DNA from 2 places in the Priestia sp. SB1 genome. Region 1 is predicted to be linked to the other one. Evidence: predicted binding sites of a transcription regulator. Region 1 holds the regulator's gene; the other holds the start of a gene.
What was found. Region 1 encodes LexA, which represses DNA repair genes until DNA is damaged. Its sites were predicted from a motif close to CGAACATATGTTCG; they were not measured.
Positions count from the first base shown of each region.

Region 1 (8,541 bases):
ACAATTAATTCCTCTTTATGCAGTTGGAGTGTTCATTCCATTTACGCTTTCTCAAACAGGCATGATTGTCAAATGGCTTAGAGAAAAGCCGGCCGGCTGGCAAGGAAAGCTAACCATTAACTTAATTGGTGCCCTCATTACCTTAACGGTGCTAATCATTTTGTTTACAACGAAGTTTTCACAAGTATGGTCCGTGCTCGTTTTCTTACCGGTTATCGTTTATATTTTTCATCGCATTCATACGCATTATGAAGCGGTAGGAGAGCAGCTTCGTATTAAGCAAGGAGAAAAGATTGGAAAGCTTGAAGGAAGTGTGGTCATTGTTCCTGTAGCAGGAATGACAAAGGTAGTGGAAAATTCATTGAACTATGCAAGAACGATTGGTGATACCGTTATTGCGGTGCACGTTGCTTTTGACCGAGAAAGTGAAAAGAGAATGGAAGAGAAGTGGGAAAAGTGGCAGCCTGATATTCGTATTGTTACGTTTCACTCTCAATACCGCAGTCTTGTGCGTCCGCTGTTTCGATTCATCGATATGGCTGAAGAAAAAGCCCGGGAAAATAATATGGCTATTACGGTTGTTATTCCGCAGTTCATCACGAAAAAAAGCTGGCAAAACATCCTTCATAATCAGTCCAGTCTGCTGTTAAAAGCACATTTGCTTTACCGTAAAAACGTAATCGTTACAACGGTACCTTATCGTTTTAAAAAATAATGAAACATGACTAAAAACCTCCAACTTATATGTTGGAGGTTTTTAATTTTTAAATTCACATACACTAACCATAATTGAATCTCATCAAAGGCACAAACGGAGGGATTGCATGAGTGAATTAATTAAGTTATTGCGAAAAGGAAATAAATCGGCCATGATGGCCGCTATAGTTAATACCATTATATCCATTATTAAAGGGATTGCTTTTGCTTTAACGGGAAATGTAGCGATGTTTGCTGAAACGATGCACAGCTTAGGAGACGCAGCAAATCAGTTCTTTGTTTTTATAGGTTCAGCATTAAGCAAAAAAGCTCCGACCAAACGATTTCCAAACGGATTTGGACGATTGGTTAATCTCGTTTTATTAGGGGCGGTTCTTGTAGTAGGAATTATGGCATTTGAAACGATTAAAGAAGGGTATCATCATATTCTTCATCCGACGAAGTCTTCAGGCTTTATTTTAAATATTGCAGTACTTGGCATCTCGGTATTACTTGAGATGTTTGTCCTCTTTAAGGCAATGAAAGAAATTTTGCACGATGTCGGAATGAATACTGCAGAGGTCAATGTTTTTACGCAAAGCTTTGTTCATCTAAAGAAAGCAAAGCCAGCAACTAAGCTTGTTTTTATGGAAGATCTGGTAGCCACTGGAGGAGGCGTATTGGCTTTAATCGCCGTTTTTATTTCGCGATTTACGCCTTTTCATCAAGCTGAAGGAATTGCTTCTATGCTAATTGGTCTTATGATGTTTTTTGTAGTAGGACGAGTATTTTTAGATAACGCTGCCGGAGCGCTTGGTGAAGCAGATAAAGAAATGGAAATGAAAATTGGTGCCATTGTTATGCAAGATGTACAAGTGCGTGATATTCAAACGTTAATGGTGATGAAAGAAGGAGAAGAGCTTCACGTTGAATTAAAAGTAGAAATTGATCCTTCTTTAACAGTAGCAGAAGCGGATGATATTAAAGATCGTCTGGAAAATCGTATTTTACAGGAAAAAGGAATAACGGATGTCATTATTGAATTTGATGAAGATGATGGAATTCCTGACTGGGTGACAAGCGATTTACAGCTTCAAAAAGAATAAAAAACAAGGAAGAAAACAGTTGTTTTCTTCCTTGTTTTTTTAGCTATATACTTTTTCACGCACGTTTTGAGAATCTGTTGAAGCCGCAGAAAAGTTAATAGTTTCACGTACAACGTAAATAGGTCTATTTTTACTTTCATCGTAAATTCTTGCGATGTATTGTCCCACTAGACCTAAACCAAGTAGCTGAATACCGCTAAAGAAAGTGATAGCTACCATAATCGAAGTCCAGCCAGGCTGAATATTTTCACCTATCAGCCAAACAACAATCGAATAACTTAAAACGAGAAGTGATACAAAAACTGATAACAAGCCAATAACCATTACTAAACGTAAAGGTTTCGTTGAAAACCCAATAATTCCATCTGAAGCAAACTTGATCATCTTTTTTAAAGGATATTTTGTTTCACCAGCAAAACGCTCATCGCGCTCATATTCTACATATGTTTGCCTGAAGCCGATCCAAGACATCATTCCTCTTACGAAACGATTGCGTTCAGTCATTTTTTTGAATACGTCCGCAACTTTTCGGTCGATAATACGAAAATCTCCCGTGTCTTTTGGGATTTCAATATCGGACATATAATTTAAAAAGCGATAAAAATACTTAGCCGTTGTCAATTTAAAAAAGGTCTCTCCGCTTCGCTTCTTGCGCTTTGCGTATACAATTTCATAGCCTTGCTGCCATTTAGCAATTAATTCAGGAATCATTTCAGGCGGATCCTGTAAGTCAGCATCAATAATTACGATAGCATCACCTTGAGCATAGTCAATACCTGCTGTGACGGCAGTTTGGTGCCCGAAATTACGGGCAAAATCAATAATTTTTACGTTAGAATCCATAGCTGCTACGTCCTTTAAGATTTCAATTGTTCGGTCTGTACTGCCGTCATTGACGAAAATGAATTCATAGTTAATGTGATTTTCATGCATGACGGAAAGCAAGCGATTATAGCATTCATTAGCTACTTCTTCTTCAAAATACATAGGTACCACGATTGAAATTAGTTCTTTCATGCTTTACCTCCTATCGAGTGATTGTTTGTGTGCTTAAACGTCCATATTTTATTAAGAAAAAAATTAAAAAACATTCCTATACAAGTAGACAACAGTTGTCCAATTATCGGATTAGCAGGTGTATAGTGTACAAGAAGGAATAAGCAAGATGTATTAATTGCTAAAGTAATAAGGTTTACGATGAAAAATTGAGCTAACATCCATTTATGTACAGTTGCTTGAAACACCCACGATTTGTTCCAATAGTAGCTGTTTATGACGCCAATGAAATAGGATAGTACGTTAGCCAATATATAATTCATATCAAAATGAATGAGTGCTAAGTAACTGATAATAGTGAGCAGGGTATTCATTATACCTACGAATCCGAATTTCAGGAATTTTATCACGGTTGCATAATCCCTTCCATTTAATTTATCTCTTCACATTTTGCCTGTGGCTTATTTTTAGTAAACCGTACTAGTAAATAAGATAGAATCACTGAAATACCAAACCCTTCGAGCAGCATAAAGCTTGGAAAAATAAAGAATCGATAGCGAGTTTGAATTTCAATAAGCAAGTGAATAAGAACGTATCCTATGATTAGTAATAAAAACAGTGTATACGGATATTTATCCTGCTTCTTCAGGAATAAACATATAAGTCCAATAATGGAAAGAATAGTAGTTGAAACGTAAATGATTCTTTCATAACTTTGAGCAGCACTAATTAATTTCTCTTTATTAAAAGGTACATCTTCTTGAGGAGTTAATGAAATACTCCAAAATGTAGATGCATCCGTTCCTCCCCACATATTCAGGAATTTAATGTGAAAGAGATCTAAAAGTTGCTCTTTATCTGCTACTCGCTCTTTAATTACTTCTTTTTCTGCTTCAGCTCGTTTTTCTCCAATTGGCATACCCATAAAACGACTAGCATCCTCTGAAGAATAAGAACCGCTTGTTTCATAATTAAAGCCAATAACGAATTTCCATAAAGGATCTCTGTTACTTAAAGGATATTTAGAAATACCGCTCGCTACAAAAGAGTAGTTGATCAGCGCATTTGCAATAAAAAAAGTAGCCAGTACGCCTACGAGGTTTTTTCCTATTTTCTTTCGACGAGTTTTTAACTCAGCAGCATCCTTCGCTTCAATGTAAGGTTGAAGAATTTGCAAGATGAAATAAATGAAAACAGCAACGATAATAATGGGTCCCAGAGGGCGCATTAAATTTCCTAACGACAATAGAAGACCAATATAAAGCCAGCTAAACTTGTTATGAGCAAATCTTTTTATAATAAGGTAAAAAGCTGCATAAAATAAAAAAGTAGCTAAATGCTGATTGGTTAACACTGAGCTGTAGAGAATGTTCGGAATGTAGAACGCATATAGGAAAGCTGCCATTCTCCCAGCAAGTTCGTTAAATACTTTAGCGCCAATTAGATAAATAAAAATAACGGTTCCAGTAGAATAAAAAATATTTAACAATTTTAATGTGAAAATGCTATCTCCAAAACAGCGAATAACAATAGATTCATAGAATGAAAAGCCTAGCTGATATACCCATGTAGTGAAATAAACGCTTTGGTTAAATTCATAATTTCCTTTTGCGATATTACGTGCGGCATCTAGCATGACAAGAAAGTCAGATTTTACAGGTGTTTGAACAGAAAGCATCCATGCTAATCGAACACCTAAGGTCAAAACAATCAGTGAAATAAAAAAAACAGTTTTGTTCATGTATCTACTTGCAATAGCTATTAGAAAAATGACAAGGAAAGTGATACATATTCCTTCAATAATAAATGAATTACTTAAAGCCAAGCCTTTTAAGTCCAATGAATTTGTCATCGCACTATAACTGCCCCATAGAGACCATGTAAGAATCATGACACATAAAAGAATCAGGCTTTTGGATAAAAATGAGTTAAGCATATTACCTCCTGCAAATTATTTCAAAGATAAGGTACAAAATTCCTACCCTATGATACCATATTTTATTATTTTGTATATATTTTTCTTATAGAGTATAATATTAGATTGTTCTGAAATTACAACAGCGGCACAACGTGTAATAAAAGGTTCAGCGGAGTAGACAGTGATTTAGTAATAGATAAAAGAGGTTGGAAAAAAAGGATTTTAGTCGAAGGGAAAAACGAACCATTAATCATCATGTTTGATGGTTCGTTTTTTATGGTGAACGTAGGTTTCATTTGTTTAGTTCTTTCCAGCAGTTGATTGGAGGGCAAGACGAAGACTCCTGCGGGAAAAGCGGAAGGGGTGAGACCCCGCAGGAGCGCAAGCGACGAGGAGGCTCACCGGCCGCCCGCGGAAAGCGAAGTCTTGCACGGAAATCAACAGAGGTGTCACAAGCAATCCCTGCTAGCTTATTTATTTCATTTGTTTCCCTTTAGACTCGCTTGATTTAGTTATGTCTCAATCTCTTCTTTTTTATCATGTGTTTTCTGATGGGAACAGCTTTTATGTTTTAAATCGATCTTTTAATAAATTCCATAGGGAACTCACTCCGAGACTAATGCTGATCAGAATTCCTGATAAAGCTACTATTAAAGCGATATATTCAAAGATAGAAAACTGCTTCATACTATCCCAATTGATGTTTCCCTTTAGCTTGCTAATAACTAAATTCATTCCGTAAATACCGGAAAGAACGGTATAAATCGTTAAAATTAATAATAAGTAATTGTGACGCTTGGCCGCGATTTTCTCTTGATTTTGATACAAAGTACCAAGGGTTTCTTTGACTTCTTGATAAAGAGAATTGATGTGGAAGATTTTTTTAAAGAGCTCAGAAAACTCTTGACCTTCCGTGCGAGAGCTAATTTCTAAAAATAAATATTTACCTGAAAATACAGTAATAGAGCGAATTAGTCGCTCGATGCCCTCTGAATTTTTATGAAACGTGAGCTGAGAATACTCATAGGATAGTTTTAGCAACACGATTTTATAGAAAAAATGCAAAAATAAATTATAGTAATGCTGGCCAAATAGATGATTCATCAAAAGCTGATCCGTTTTAGAGTCTGTCGATTTAGAAATACACGAAAACACATGGTCTGTTATAACGTAATAGGTTTCAGGAGCCCATCTGGAATACACGTGTTTGGTATTATACGTTTTAATATACTCATGGTTGTGTGCAGAGATAAACGGTTTCCCGTCAGGCGTATAGCTATTTAGCTGCCCAGTACGAAATAAAGTTGTGGAGTTAATTTCTTGCTCTTGATTTACCGTTACATAACTTAATACAAACATCCGTTCATCGATAAAATAAGGAAGACTCCCGACGTGCTGTTCACGCGTCGCTTCTTTTTTGATGTGTTCGTTCAAAAATGGCGCGAGCTGTGAAAAAATATAATCCTGTACTTTGCTATAGCGATGATGTTCATAGGTAATGGTGGATCCATGCTCTTCAGCAAGCTTCGGTTCTAATACACGAAAATGATTCATGAATTCTAAAATGTCATCATAGGTGTAATGATTATGACTCATCTCAGTGCGAATGGTCATGACGCCAATTTCAAAAGGACATAAAAAAACATCCACAGACAGCACGTTGCTAGACACGGTGGTGGAGGAAGTTTGTAGCGTAACGGTATGGTCTATTTTTTTTGAAAATCGAAGCAAGCCTTCTTTTTCGCACGAATCAGGAAATAGAATACATTCAATGTAAGGAAGAAAATATTGATCCAAGCTATCATGAGATACGTAATACTGTTCTCCGTAGTATTCTTTTTCTACATGTTTGTTTTGAATGGAAAAAAACTCAAACATATTTGCTTCTAGTGCATGAACAAGCTGCTCTTTATTTTTTCGATCAAAGGAAAAAGGAAAAAGAAACATGTTCATTGCTTTGGTAGGCATAATAGTTTGAAATGGTTCTGTTTTCCTTGGTGTATTGGTCATAAACTACATCCTTCTTATAGTCGGTTGTATTTTTTTTGAGAGTCGAAAAAATGCAGACAGAAAGTAAAAGGTAAAACAGGCTTTATAAAAACCGCTCTACCTGCCTGTAATGATTCGACGTATCATTTATAATATGCCAATTTTTTTAGAAAACAAACGTAAAAAACCAACTAACATCATGATTAGTTGGTTTTACATACAGTGTGTAATTAGTGAATCGTGCGATATACACCAGTGACTTTTCCTAAAATCGTTACGTGGCGAAGAATAATAGGCGCCATCGTTGAATTTTCAGGCTGTAAACGAACGAAATTTTCTTCTTTAAAGAAACGTTTTACCGTTGCTTCGTTGTCCTCGGTCATAGCGACCACAATATCTCCGTTATTAGCAGTTTGCTGCTGACGTACGATTACCATATCGCCATCTAGAATACCTGCTTCAATCATACTTTCTCCCATAATTTCAAGCATAAATACATGATCATCTGGAGAAACGAATTTATCTGGAAGAGGGAAATATTCTTCCACATTTTCAACGGCTGTTATAGGAAGACCCGCTGTTACTTTACCGATAACAGGAACATTAATGACATTGCTTTTAGGGATGTTTACTTCGTCTAGTTGAAGAACTTCGATTGCTCTTGGTTTTGTTGGATCTCTGCGAATTAACCCTTTGCTTTCTAAACGAGCTAAATGCCCGTGTACAGTGGAGCTAGAGGCTAATCCCACCGCTTCCCCAATCTCACGAACAGAAGGCGGATAACCTTTTAATTTTACTTCGTGCTTAATAAAATCTAGTATGTCTTGTTGACGTTTTGATAGCTTCATATTTTTCACCTCGATTTTAGCTATTCTTTAGGTGAATTATACCACGTGATGTGTCAATATACAAACATAAGTTCGAAGAATTCCATTGACAGAAACAAATGTTCTCAATAAAATAAGAACATATATTCTGATAGGGGGATCATAATATGCACCAATTCTTACATTCTATGAAACATTACGCTATTTTTTTTGCAGTTATCGCTGCACTTACATATGTATTGACGCTGGTTTTAGGAGCGGATAAAGTAGATTTAGACAAATATTCAACGGTTACTATTACAAAAGGAGATACGCTTTGGGACTTGTCCAACAAGTATCATAATCACCATCATTTGACCACCAATGAATTTGTCAAATGGGTTGAAGACGTCAATGATCTAAACTCAGACACTGCCCAGTCTTTATCTCCTGGAGATAAATTATATATTCCTGTTTTAAAAAAAGAGTTACATAATCAAGTGGCAATTGAACAGTAGTGTGTAACGGCCGTTCCTGAATATTGTTAGAAGCCGAAAAGGTCGTGATAAAAGTGGACGCCATTATTTATTGCCGTGTAAGTACGGATAAAAAAACCCAAGAAACATCTTTACAGCGCCAGCAAGAAGAATTAAAAAAGCTTGCTGATCTTCACCATCTAAACGTAAAAAAAGTCGTAATGGAAAAAGCAAGCGGATATGACGTAGACAGAGAGGGTATATTGGATGTTCTTCATACAATGAAAGAAGAAAAAATATCTGTGCTGCTCATTCAAGACGAAACGCGATTAGGCAGAGGAAATGCCCGAATCGCGCTTCTTCATGCTTTTCATAAAGAAAATGCTACGATCTATACGATTAGTCATCAAGGTCAGCTTCAGCTTTCAGAATCTGATTCGATGGTGTTAGATATTATTAGCTTAGTGGAAGAGCATCAGCGGAAATTACATAACGCTAAAATTAAAAGAGGAATGAAAAGAGCCGTAGAAAACGGTTATCGTCCGCAGCAAAAT
Region 1 covers NZ_JBBJSS010000001.1:213,071-221,611, reverse strand. The annotation lists gene WKH56_RS01160 (APC family permease) at 1-715, shown strand, start outside; gene WKH56_RS01155 (cation diffusion facilitator family transporter) at 825-1,802, shown strand; gene WKH56_RS01150 (glycosyltransferase family 2 protein) at 1,842-2,819, opposite strand; gene WKH56_RS01145 (GtrA family protein) at 2,816-3,208, opposite strand; gene WKH56_RS01140 (ArnT family glycosyltransferase) at 3,229-4,734, opposite strand; gene WKH56_RS01135 (hypothetical protein) at 5,034-5,213, shown strand; gene WKH56_RS01130 (magnesium transporter CorA family protein) at 5,281-6,726, opposite strand; gene lexA (transcriptional repressor LexA) at 6,936-7,553, opposite strand; gene yneA (cell division suppressor protein YneA) at 7,700-8,029, shown strand; gene WKH56_RS01115 (YneB family resolvase-like protein) at 8,083-8,541, shown strand, end outside.

Region 2 (8,541 bases), on a different contig from region 1:
TCCATCGGAACAGGTGAGCAGCCCACTCAATTAAGAAGAGATACCAAGGGATGGGGAATGGTTAGTGCCGATAACATACGACCTGAAGATATGGAGGACCTTCCGCCAAATTGGGGAGTGCTTTTAGACCGGTCTCCTAATGAACCCTTGCTGCCATTTCTTCAGATTATCTCTGGTGGATCGAGCTACTATGAATCAATGGTCAGCTCTGAGCTTTTAGGCGATCAGTTTTTCCGGTTAAATCCGCGGATTCCTAATTTCTCTAAAACAGATCCTTCGGTTGTTCCCGCTCTTATTTCAATTGCTAATAAAACAAATTTACGGCCTGCATTTCATTTCATTGAAAAAAACTGGAATTGCTAATGTTTTTTGAGAAGAGTATTGAAATAGGGAATTTGTTGTTTTATGAACACGAATTCCTTTTTCATTCTTGCCTATTTCCCCTATTAGATATTAGAACTTTACGCTTTTCAGCATTTTAAAAATGAATTTTTCTTGTTTTTCCCCTTGTTTCTCTGTTAAATGATCTCCAGTGTATTTGTAATAAAGCTCGATTACTTTATCCGTATTTTCATCTGCTATATATGCTACATATGTATTTGGAACATACTTGATATTGTTCTTTACAACTTTTTCTTCAGTTCCTTTAAAATATGTATATGCTGAATCGTAATATATACTGATATGCGCTGTTTCTATCTTTTTTGGTTGATTCACATGTAGGTTCTTTTTGAACAGACTCTCTACATTTACCTCCTCATTTTCTTTTACCTTCTCTGCCAGTTCTACGTTTATGTATGAAATTCCATTTTTATTATTAAAGGAGTTTTCCGAAGAAGCCACCCATCGCTCATAAGCATTTCCATTGAGAGAGTAGTCTTCTTTATTTTCATGAATTAACTGATACTCCTCTGGAAACCACATCGTATACTGCCCTGTCTTCGATTTAAACTCATAAAATCCATCATCTACTTTTTTATCTTTTTCTAAAAATTCTCGTGTAAAGTGATCATTAAAAGCGGGGACGTTTGGATAACGGGTTTCATTTCCCATCCATATACCTCCTATTAAAATAGTAGCTCCAGCAATGACTGCACTAACTATTTTTGTGCGTTTTTTCATCATAGCACCTCCTTTTACTTATGTTACGACCTATATTTTATACATGTTCGATACTACCACACTTATACTAGGAGAGACATGAGCTTAATGAATGAAAGACTCACAAATAGTCGCTACCACTCTACCAAAAAAGGAAAAGTCGCCTCCAACCACAACAACCGCTAGCTCCAAAAAGGAACTAGCGGTTGTTCATAATCTCTCAGAAACCATTCACTCTTCCACCGGCTTCTGCTCATCTGTTAATGTATCAATTTTAGTAATTTGAAGTTTGTCTTTACCAGCAGTTTTCACATGGTAGATTCGTTCTTTTTTGAACTGCGTGCTCGCGTCATATGAATCAGTGAACGTGTACACTTCGTTTGTATAAATGCTGTAGGTTCCGTCATCATGTGACTCTGTTTTTGTCACTAAAAATTGATCGTTAGCAAACGATACGTTTTTGCCGGCAAGTGATGTGATGTAGCTTTTCAGCTGTTTATACACTGGCTGATTCGAGTCGATATAAGGTGCCATCCCACTAAAGTCTCCGCTGTTTAAACTTGAAAAGTAAGCAGCTTTATAGGAGATAAAAAAGTTTTCAAGCTCCGTTTTGCTGACAGCATCTGGCTTAGGCTGTTCATTTTTTAACGGTTTCGTGCTGGCCGTAACTTTTATATCTGAGCTTGTTTCTGCCGTTTGATTGTCACGATTCATATATACAATCGTCAGTAATAAGACCAGGACAATAGCGCCTCCTATTAAAATAGGAAAAGTGCGCCGTGATGATTGCTGCTTTTTGAGCACGGGAAAGTCTGCGTAGGATGGCAGTGTAACAGGTTCTATATCTACCTTTAACCGAGCTAATGGCTTTGGTATTTCCGTGCTTTTTACACTGGCAAGCGGCTGAAGCGCTAAAAATTCTTCATATGCAACAATAAACTCGTTTACTGCTATTCCTTTATACATGCCGTAAATTCGGTTCCATAGCTCTTGACACCGAGTATCCTTTATATCTTCACTCAGTTCGTTAAAAAATGGTCGTGATTTTTTAATAAAAGCCGCTAACCACGTTTGATGAGCGTCGACTTTGTGGACTGCATGTAGGTCGGTAAGTGATTGCTTTAACTTGGCATGTTCATTTGCATCGTTTTGGCTAATCACTTCCATACTGCGTTCCGTTTCTTTCAGCACGGTAGAAAGACTTCCGCTCATTTTTTCTTGTAGCGCATCAAACTGACTGCGAACATCCGGCCAGTGCAGTTCGAGTAACTGTTTTTGTGCAGTTGTGGCTTTTCGAATGTTTTCATTTAGCTCATGCTGCTTTGTGCGAAAGGCGGTCGCTTTTTGTTTGGTCACCAATTTGTTTTTGCTTAGCTGATGCCATTCTTGCTTCAAAATCTTGTCTTCTTCGAGTACTGTGGCTATCGCTTGTTTTACATGCTCATGCTTTTTTTGAAAGTCAACGAACGCGGGCAAATAAGCATTCCAGCTTTCCTTGATTTCTTTTAGCAATGACGTGTTAGCATGTCTTTCTGTTAGTTGAAAAAAGTCGTTTCTAAACGCTACCATATCCGCTTCAGAAAAAAGTTCTTTTCCGAAAAACTCTGTCACATTCCTATGTATGTTTGTTAACTGTTCAAACTGTCTCATATTGCTTTGACGCTTTTTTATGTACTCCGGATAGTCGCTTGAAAGAAACGTCACCATTGTATATTCACTATTGTTCATATTGTACTCTGTCCGTTCTTTTTCCAGTTCGTCATACACTTTCTGCAGCTGACGTTCTACTATGGAGAGGAATTTTTCTTTATCCATCCCGTCTACTTCTTCTTTTAGTATGTTTAAAGATTCCGTTTCTTCAATAAGAAATGTTTTTTCTTTATATAGCTTTATCCACCTTTCTAGTAAATGTGCTGCTGATTCATTCCAGTGGCTTGTATTCATCGTTTGCTTCACCTGTTGTTTTTATTTTTATCCTTTCTTAACTATACAGGAATTGAACAGAAATTCTATTACAGTTTTATTACTCTTGAAAAATCAGGTTCAAGCTTTCTAGAACCGCTTCTAACGTTTGTTTATCTCCTTGATCGTAGCTATGTGCCACAAGCACTACGGTTGTAAATACGGCTTTCCATTTTGCAAGCCTGTGCGTTTCTTCATCTACTTCTCCGTATTCTTTGAAAAAACGAGCTCTTCCTTTAGATGGTAGGAAGCTATAGGCAATCGCTAGGTCAACTGCCGGATGACCAATATGAACGTCTCCCCAGTCAATAATGCCTGAAACCATATTGTTTTGATCAACAATCATGTTCTTAATATGAATATCTCCGTGAACTAGTACATGTTTTTCTTGATACTTAATTTCTTGTATGTCATTTACATAGTCTTCAAGAACTCCTTGGTTAGAATAAAGGTTATGCTCTTTCATTTGCTCAACATATTTCTCTAGCGCAGGCTTTCGCTTCATCATATCAAGCCGATTTAGCTCATCAAACGGCACGCCAAGCTCTTGCGCTTTTAGATGAGGATAGTGATGTAGCGCACGAAGAAACCTTGCTAATACAGAAGCCGATTGTACACGCTCTTCTTCTGTTAATCTTGCAGGCGGAGTTCCTTGCACGTAGTGATAGCCCGTAAACGGCCAAGGATAGCCTGCATTCGGCTTACCGAAAAAAATGGGCTCTGCAATCGATAGAGGCAGCTGAGAAGCAAGACTTGGTAAAAGCTGATTTTCTGTTTTTAATAGTCTCACTGCGAGTTCTCTTCTTGGAAACCGAAACACAAAGCGGTCGTTTACTTGATAAACCGTATTGTCAAAGCCGTAGCCAAGCAGCGAAATTGTAGCGGGCGCAAGTTCTGGAAACTGCGTCTCGATTAGCGTTTTGGCAAGCGCTGATGATACGATTTGTTCTGCATCCCATGCATTTGGCACTGTGATCACCTTTCTTTAACGTTTAGTTTGTATGTTATGTAAAAGTATATTATAAATGATTTTGACCATAAAAACCCTCTGACGCAAAGCCAGAGGGTTTCAGTAAATATATAAATAAGATAGGATGCCTTAGAACGGCACACTACGCCTCTAAGTTAGTAGCCTACGGTACGTTTACTACTTAATACGTACACCAAAATACCTTATCGGCTGTTTCTTCAACATGCTCCATCTTAATAAAGTTCAATAAAAGATCTGTTTGGTCATTTCCTGTATACTCATCTTGGTCAACATTATAAAATTGAATAAGCTCGAGCTTGTACATACCGTTTTTAATATCTATTCTATACTTAAAACAGTTTTCATCAGGCACTAACTGATCTTCAAACTGGGCGGCCATCGTAAGGCAGTCATAATCTACGAGATAAAGCTGATGATTGGTTACATTTATATAACCTGTTGCTTTCCTAAAGTATGTATCTATATCCGACTCTGTTCCAATATTCACTTCTACGTTCCAGGAGTGTTCAATTCCTTCTTCTGTCATTTGACATACTAGGATATTTCTCTTTTTCATTTCACTGCCGAAGTGGTTCAGAAGCTGGTCTAGCTCCCAATCCTCATCGACAAATGATTGGTACTCTTTTGCGTTTGCCACTCCAATAAAATTGGTATCGCCAAAATCCATACAAAACTTCACTTTATCTCCTCCGAACTTTTGAGTAATTTTTATGATCCATTAACATATATCCGCAAACTTCTTACAAGCCTTCTCTAACTCTTCTTTTTTAGCAAGCTGACAAACCCACTCTTCAGGAATGCCCTCCAGCTCATAATATACTCCTGCCATAGTACCCGTAATAAAGCCTATTGTGTCCGTGTCTTCTCCTAAATTCACAGCAGTAAGTACAGCTTCTTCGTAGTCATCACTTTGCAGAAAAGACCAAAGCGATGCTTCTAGCGAGCTGACGACGTATCCAGTTGACCCGATTGCATTTCTCGCTGCGTGCGGCAAGCTTAGGTTTAACACTCGTTCATACGCAGAAAACTCTGCTTCATACTCCGTACCTGTTAACTGCTTTTGACAGAGATTTACCGCGTTTTCATATGCTTCAAAAGGCTCGTCGCCGTCAAGAAGACGAATAAGCAGCTCCACGTATATAATGCAGCCAAGCGTAGAGCGCAAGTGGCGGTGCGTGACGTGCGCAATTCTTTCTATTTCTTCTTTTCTTTTTGTAAAGCTAGGTTCATCACATAGTGTAAACGCAAGCGGGGCAATACGCATAAGCGCTCCGTTTCCGTTGTCATACTCACCTTTTCCTCCCCACTCTTCTTTAGGAAGCCCGCTTTTATAGCGGCGAATCGCTTCGCTTGTGGCAATGCCAATATCAAACATTTCTCCGTACGGCGTCCAGTAGCCATCCGACCAATAGTTCGCAAACTTTTGCATCAAATCGTATTCATCTTGTTTTTCTAGTAGATTATCAATCAAGCACATCGTCAGAGATGTATCATCTGACCACGTTCCTTCAGGCTGGTTATACGTACCGTAGCCGGTCATAGTTGTAATTCGAAATGAATCGCGCTTTTTAAACTCAACTGGAACGCCTAAAGCGTCTCCGACAGCTCCTCCTAGAATCGTAGAAAGGACTTTTTTATGTAGCGTCATGTGATCAACTCCTTTCTATTATTGTAATTGTTTGATTTTAGAATTTGCAAGAGATCTCTTGCCTAGATGCTTTTTCTTCTTTATAAAATAGGAAGAAATATAAAAACATCCCTTCATAGTTCTCTAATACAATTGACCAACAAGAACAAACGTTCTATAATTACTTTGTAAATATATGGAGGTGAAAACAATGAGACCCGAACTTACAAAAAATTTATCTATCAATGACTTCACGGACTTTTACTGGCTCAAAACCGAACTGCAGCAATTTTGCCGAGAAAACAACATGAGCCCATCTGGATCTAAAATGGAACTTTCAAAAAGAATTGAAGTGTTTTTAACAACCGGTGACACTCAACAATCAAAATCACCTTCTAAAAGACGCTCGTCCTCTAAAACGAAAGCGCCGCTAACATTAGATACCGTCATTGGGGAAAATCACCGCTGCAGTCAAGAAGTACGGGCTTTTTTTAAGAAAGCCATTCATCCTACGTTTCATTTTTCCACGTATATTCAAAACTACTTTAAAAAAAATGTAGGGAAAACCTATCGAGATGTGGTAAAAGCGTGGCATGAAGAAGAAAAACGAAAAAAGCAGCCTTCTTATCAAAAAGAAATTGCGCCTCAGTTTGAGTACAACCGCTTTATTCGCGATTTTTTTAACGATCCGAAAAACAAAGGAAAAAGCCGCGATGATGCAATTGCGGCGTGGAAGTATTTGAAACTTCAGCCTGGAAGCAATCAATACCACTCTTAAATCAAACTCTACATAAATAAAGAGCATTAAAACACCACCTCAAGAAAAGGTGGTGTTTGTGCACGCCTGTAGATTTCTTCACATACGCATGTGCTGTTTGTTACGGCGTAAAATCTTTAGCTATAAACGGATTCTTTTTTAATTAAACCAAGCGTCTGTGAAGTAGACGCATGAATTTCGTTAAAGAAGTCTGGATGATCAACTAACGACATGCCATAAGAAGGAATCATTTCTTTTATTTTTGGCTCCCACTTGTTCATGTTTTCTGGAAAGCATTTTTCCAATACTTCAAGCATAACGTGAACGGCCGTTGACGCACCAGGAGAAGCGCCAAGAAGTGCAGCAACAGAACCATCAGCGGCACTTACAACTTCTGTACCAAACTGAAGCGTTCCTTTTCCTCCGGCTTCCGTGTCTTTGATTACCTGCACACGTTGGCCTGCTACAACAATATCCCAGTCTTCGCTTTTCGCGTTCGGGATAAACTCACGCAGTTCTTCCACACGTTTTTCATTTGATAACAGCACTTGCTGAATTAAATATTTTGTTAACGCCATTTCTTTGACGCCTGCTGCTAGCATGGTTAAAATATTATTCGGCTTTACAGAACTGATTAAGTCCAGGTTTGAACCTGTTTTTAAGAACTTCGGTGAAAAGCCGGCAAACGGGCCAAACAACAGCGTCTTTTTGTTGTCAATATAGCGTGTATCAAGGTGCGGAACTGACATTGGCGGAGCTCCGACTTTGGCTTTTCCGTATACTTTTCCGTGGTGCTGCGCAATTACTTCAGGGTTATTGCATACCATAAATAATCCGCTTACCGGGAATCCTCCAATATGCTTGGATTCAGGAATACCTGTTTTTTGAAGTAAAGGCAAGCTTCCGCCTCCACCACCGATAAAGATGAACTTTGCCGTGTGGTACTCAACTTTTCCGCTGTCTACATCTGCGACTTTTACTTCCCACATACCGTCACTTTTACGTTTAATATCTTTTACACTTCGTTTGTAATGAACGTGAACCCCTTTATTCTTCAGGTGGTCAAACAACATGCGTGTTAAAGCACCAAAGTTTACGTCTGTTCCCGAATCAATTTTAGTTGCGGCAATCGGTTCATTTGACGTGCGCCCCTTCATGATTAACGGAATCCATTCTTTTAGTTTGTCAGGACTGTCGGAATACTCCATTCCTTGAAACAACGGATTGTTTGACAGCGCTTCAAAACGCTTTTTCAGAAACGATACATTTTTTTCCCCTTGTACCAAACTCATATGCGGAATTGGCATGATAAAATCTTGCGGATTGCGAATCAACTTGCTGCTTACAAGATAAGACCAAAACTGTCTTGACAGCTGAAACTGCTCGTTAATTCGGATCGCTTTCGTTATATCTATAGATCCATCAGCTTTTTCTGATGTATAGTTTAGTTCGCACAGCGCAGAATGGCCCGTCCCTGCATTATTCCATTCGTTCGAGCTTTCTTCCCCTGCGTCTGCGAGTTTTTCAAATACTTTAATGTCCCATTCAGGTGCTAACTCTTTGAGTAATGATCCCAAAGTTGCGCTCATGACTCCGGCACCAATTAAGATAACGTCTGTTTTTTTCTGTACGTTGCTCATTATAACCTTCCTCATCCCCTATATTTGTAAAAAGATGTAGGCGCTCCTGCTTACGTAGTAAAAAAATTCAGGTGCGACCTAAGAACACACCTTTTTCTGTCTCACTTATAACTATATCACAGTATAATTGTCTGATGATTATAAACTATTCAAAAATGATAAAAAAGTGAGAAAATCGCCCACAAATTCCAAAAAACTTATTAAATTCCGTCTGCATTTTCTTTTATTAGGAAACTTTTATATCTACTTCTAAGTGGCAAAGCATTGATTAATAAAATAACAAACTATTCCAAAAATTCAGCTTAAAAACCAAAATAACTGCCTTGAAAATTTCACCTACTATAACTATACTCAGCCCAAAGAACAATCAGCACTATAAATAGAAAAGCCTTCATTCTTTTTGACTAGCTATACGTAGATGTATTCATATATGTATAGAGCACCAGCTTATCCAGGTGCATTT
Region 2 covers NZ_JBBJSS010000005.1:55,108-63,648, forward strand. The annotation lists gene WKH56_RS18450 (patatin-like phospholipase family protein) at 1-363, shown strand, start outside; gene WKH56_RS18455 (hypothetical protein) at 454-1,122, opposite strand; gene WKH56_RS18460 (TcaA NTF2-like domain-containing protein) at 1,333-3,045, opposite strand; gene WKH56_RS18465 (phosphotransferase) at 3,125-4,033, opposite strand; gene WKH56_RS18470 (hypothetical protein) at 4,215-4,721, opposite strand; gene WKH56_RS18475 (ADP-ribosylglycohydrolase family protein) at 4,773-5,702, opposite strand; gene WKH56_RS18480 (DUF6434 domain-containing protein) at 5,893-6,459, shown strand; gene WKH56_RS18485 (malate:quinone oxidoreductase) at 6,576-8,078, opposite strand.
Region 2: a site for LexA is predicted at 5,845-5,858, ahead of WKH56_RS18480 (DUF6434 domain-containing protein). Genes of this name have one in related genera too.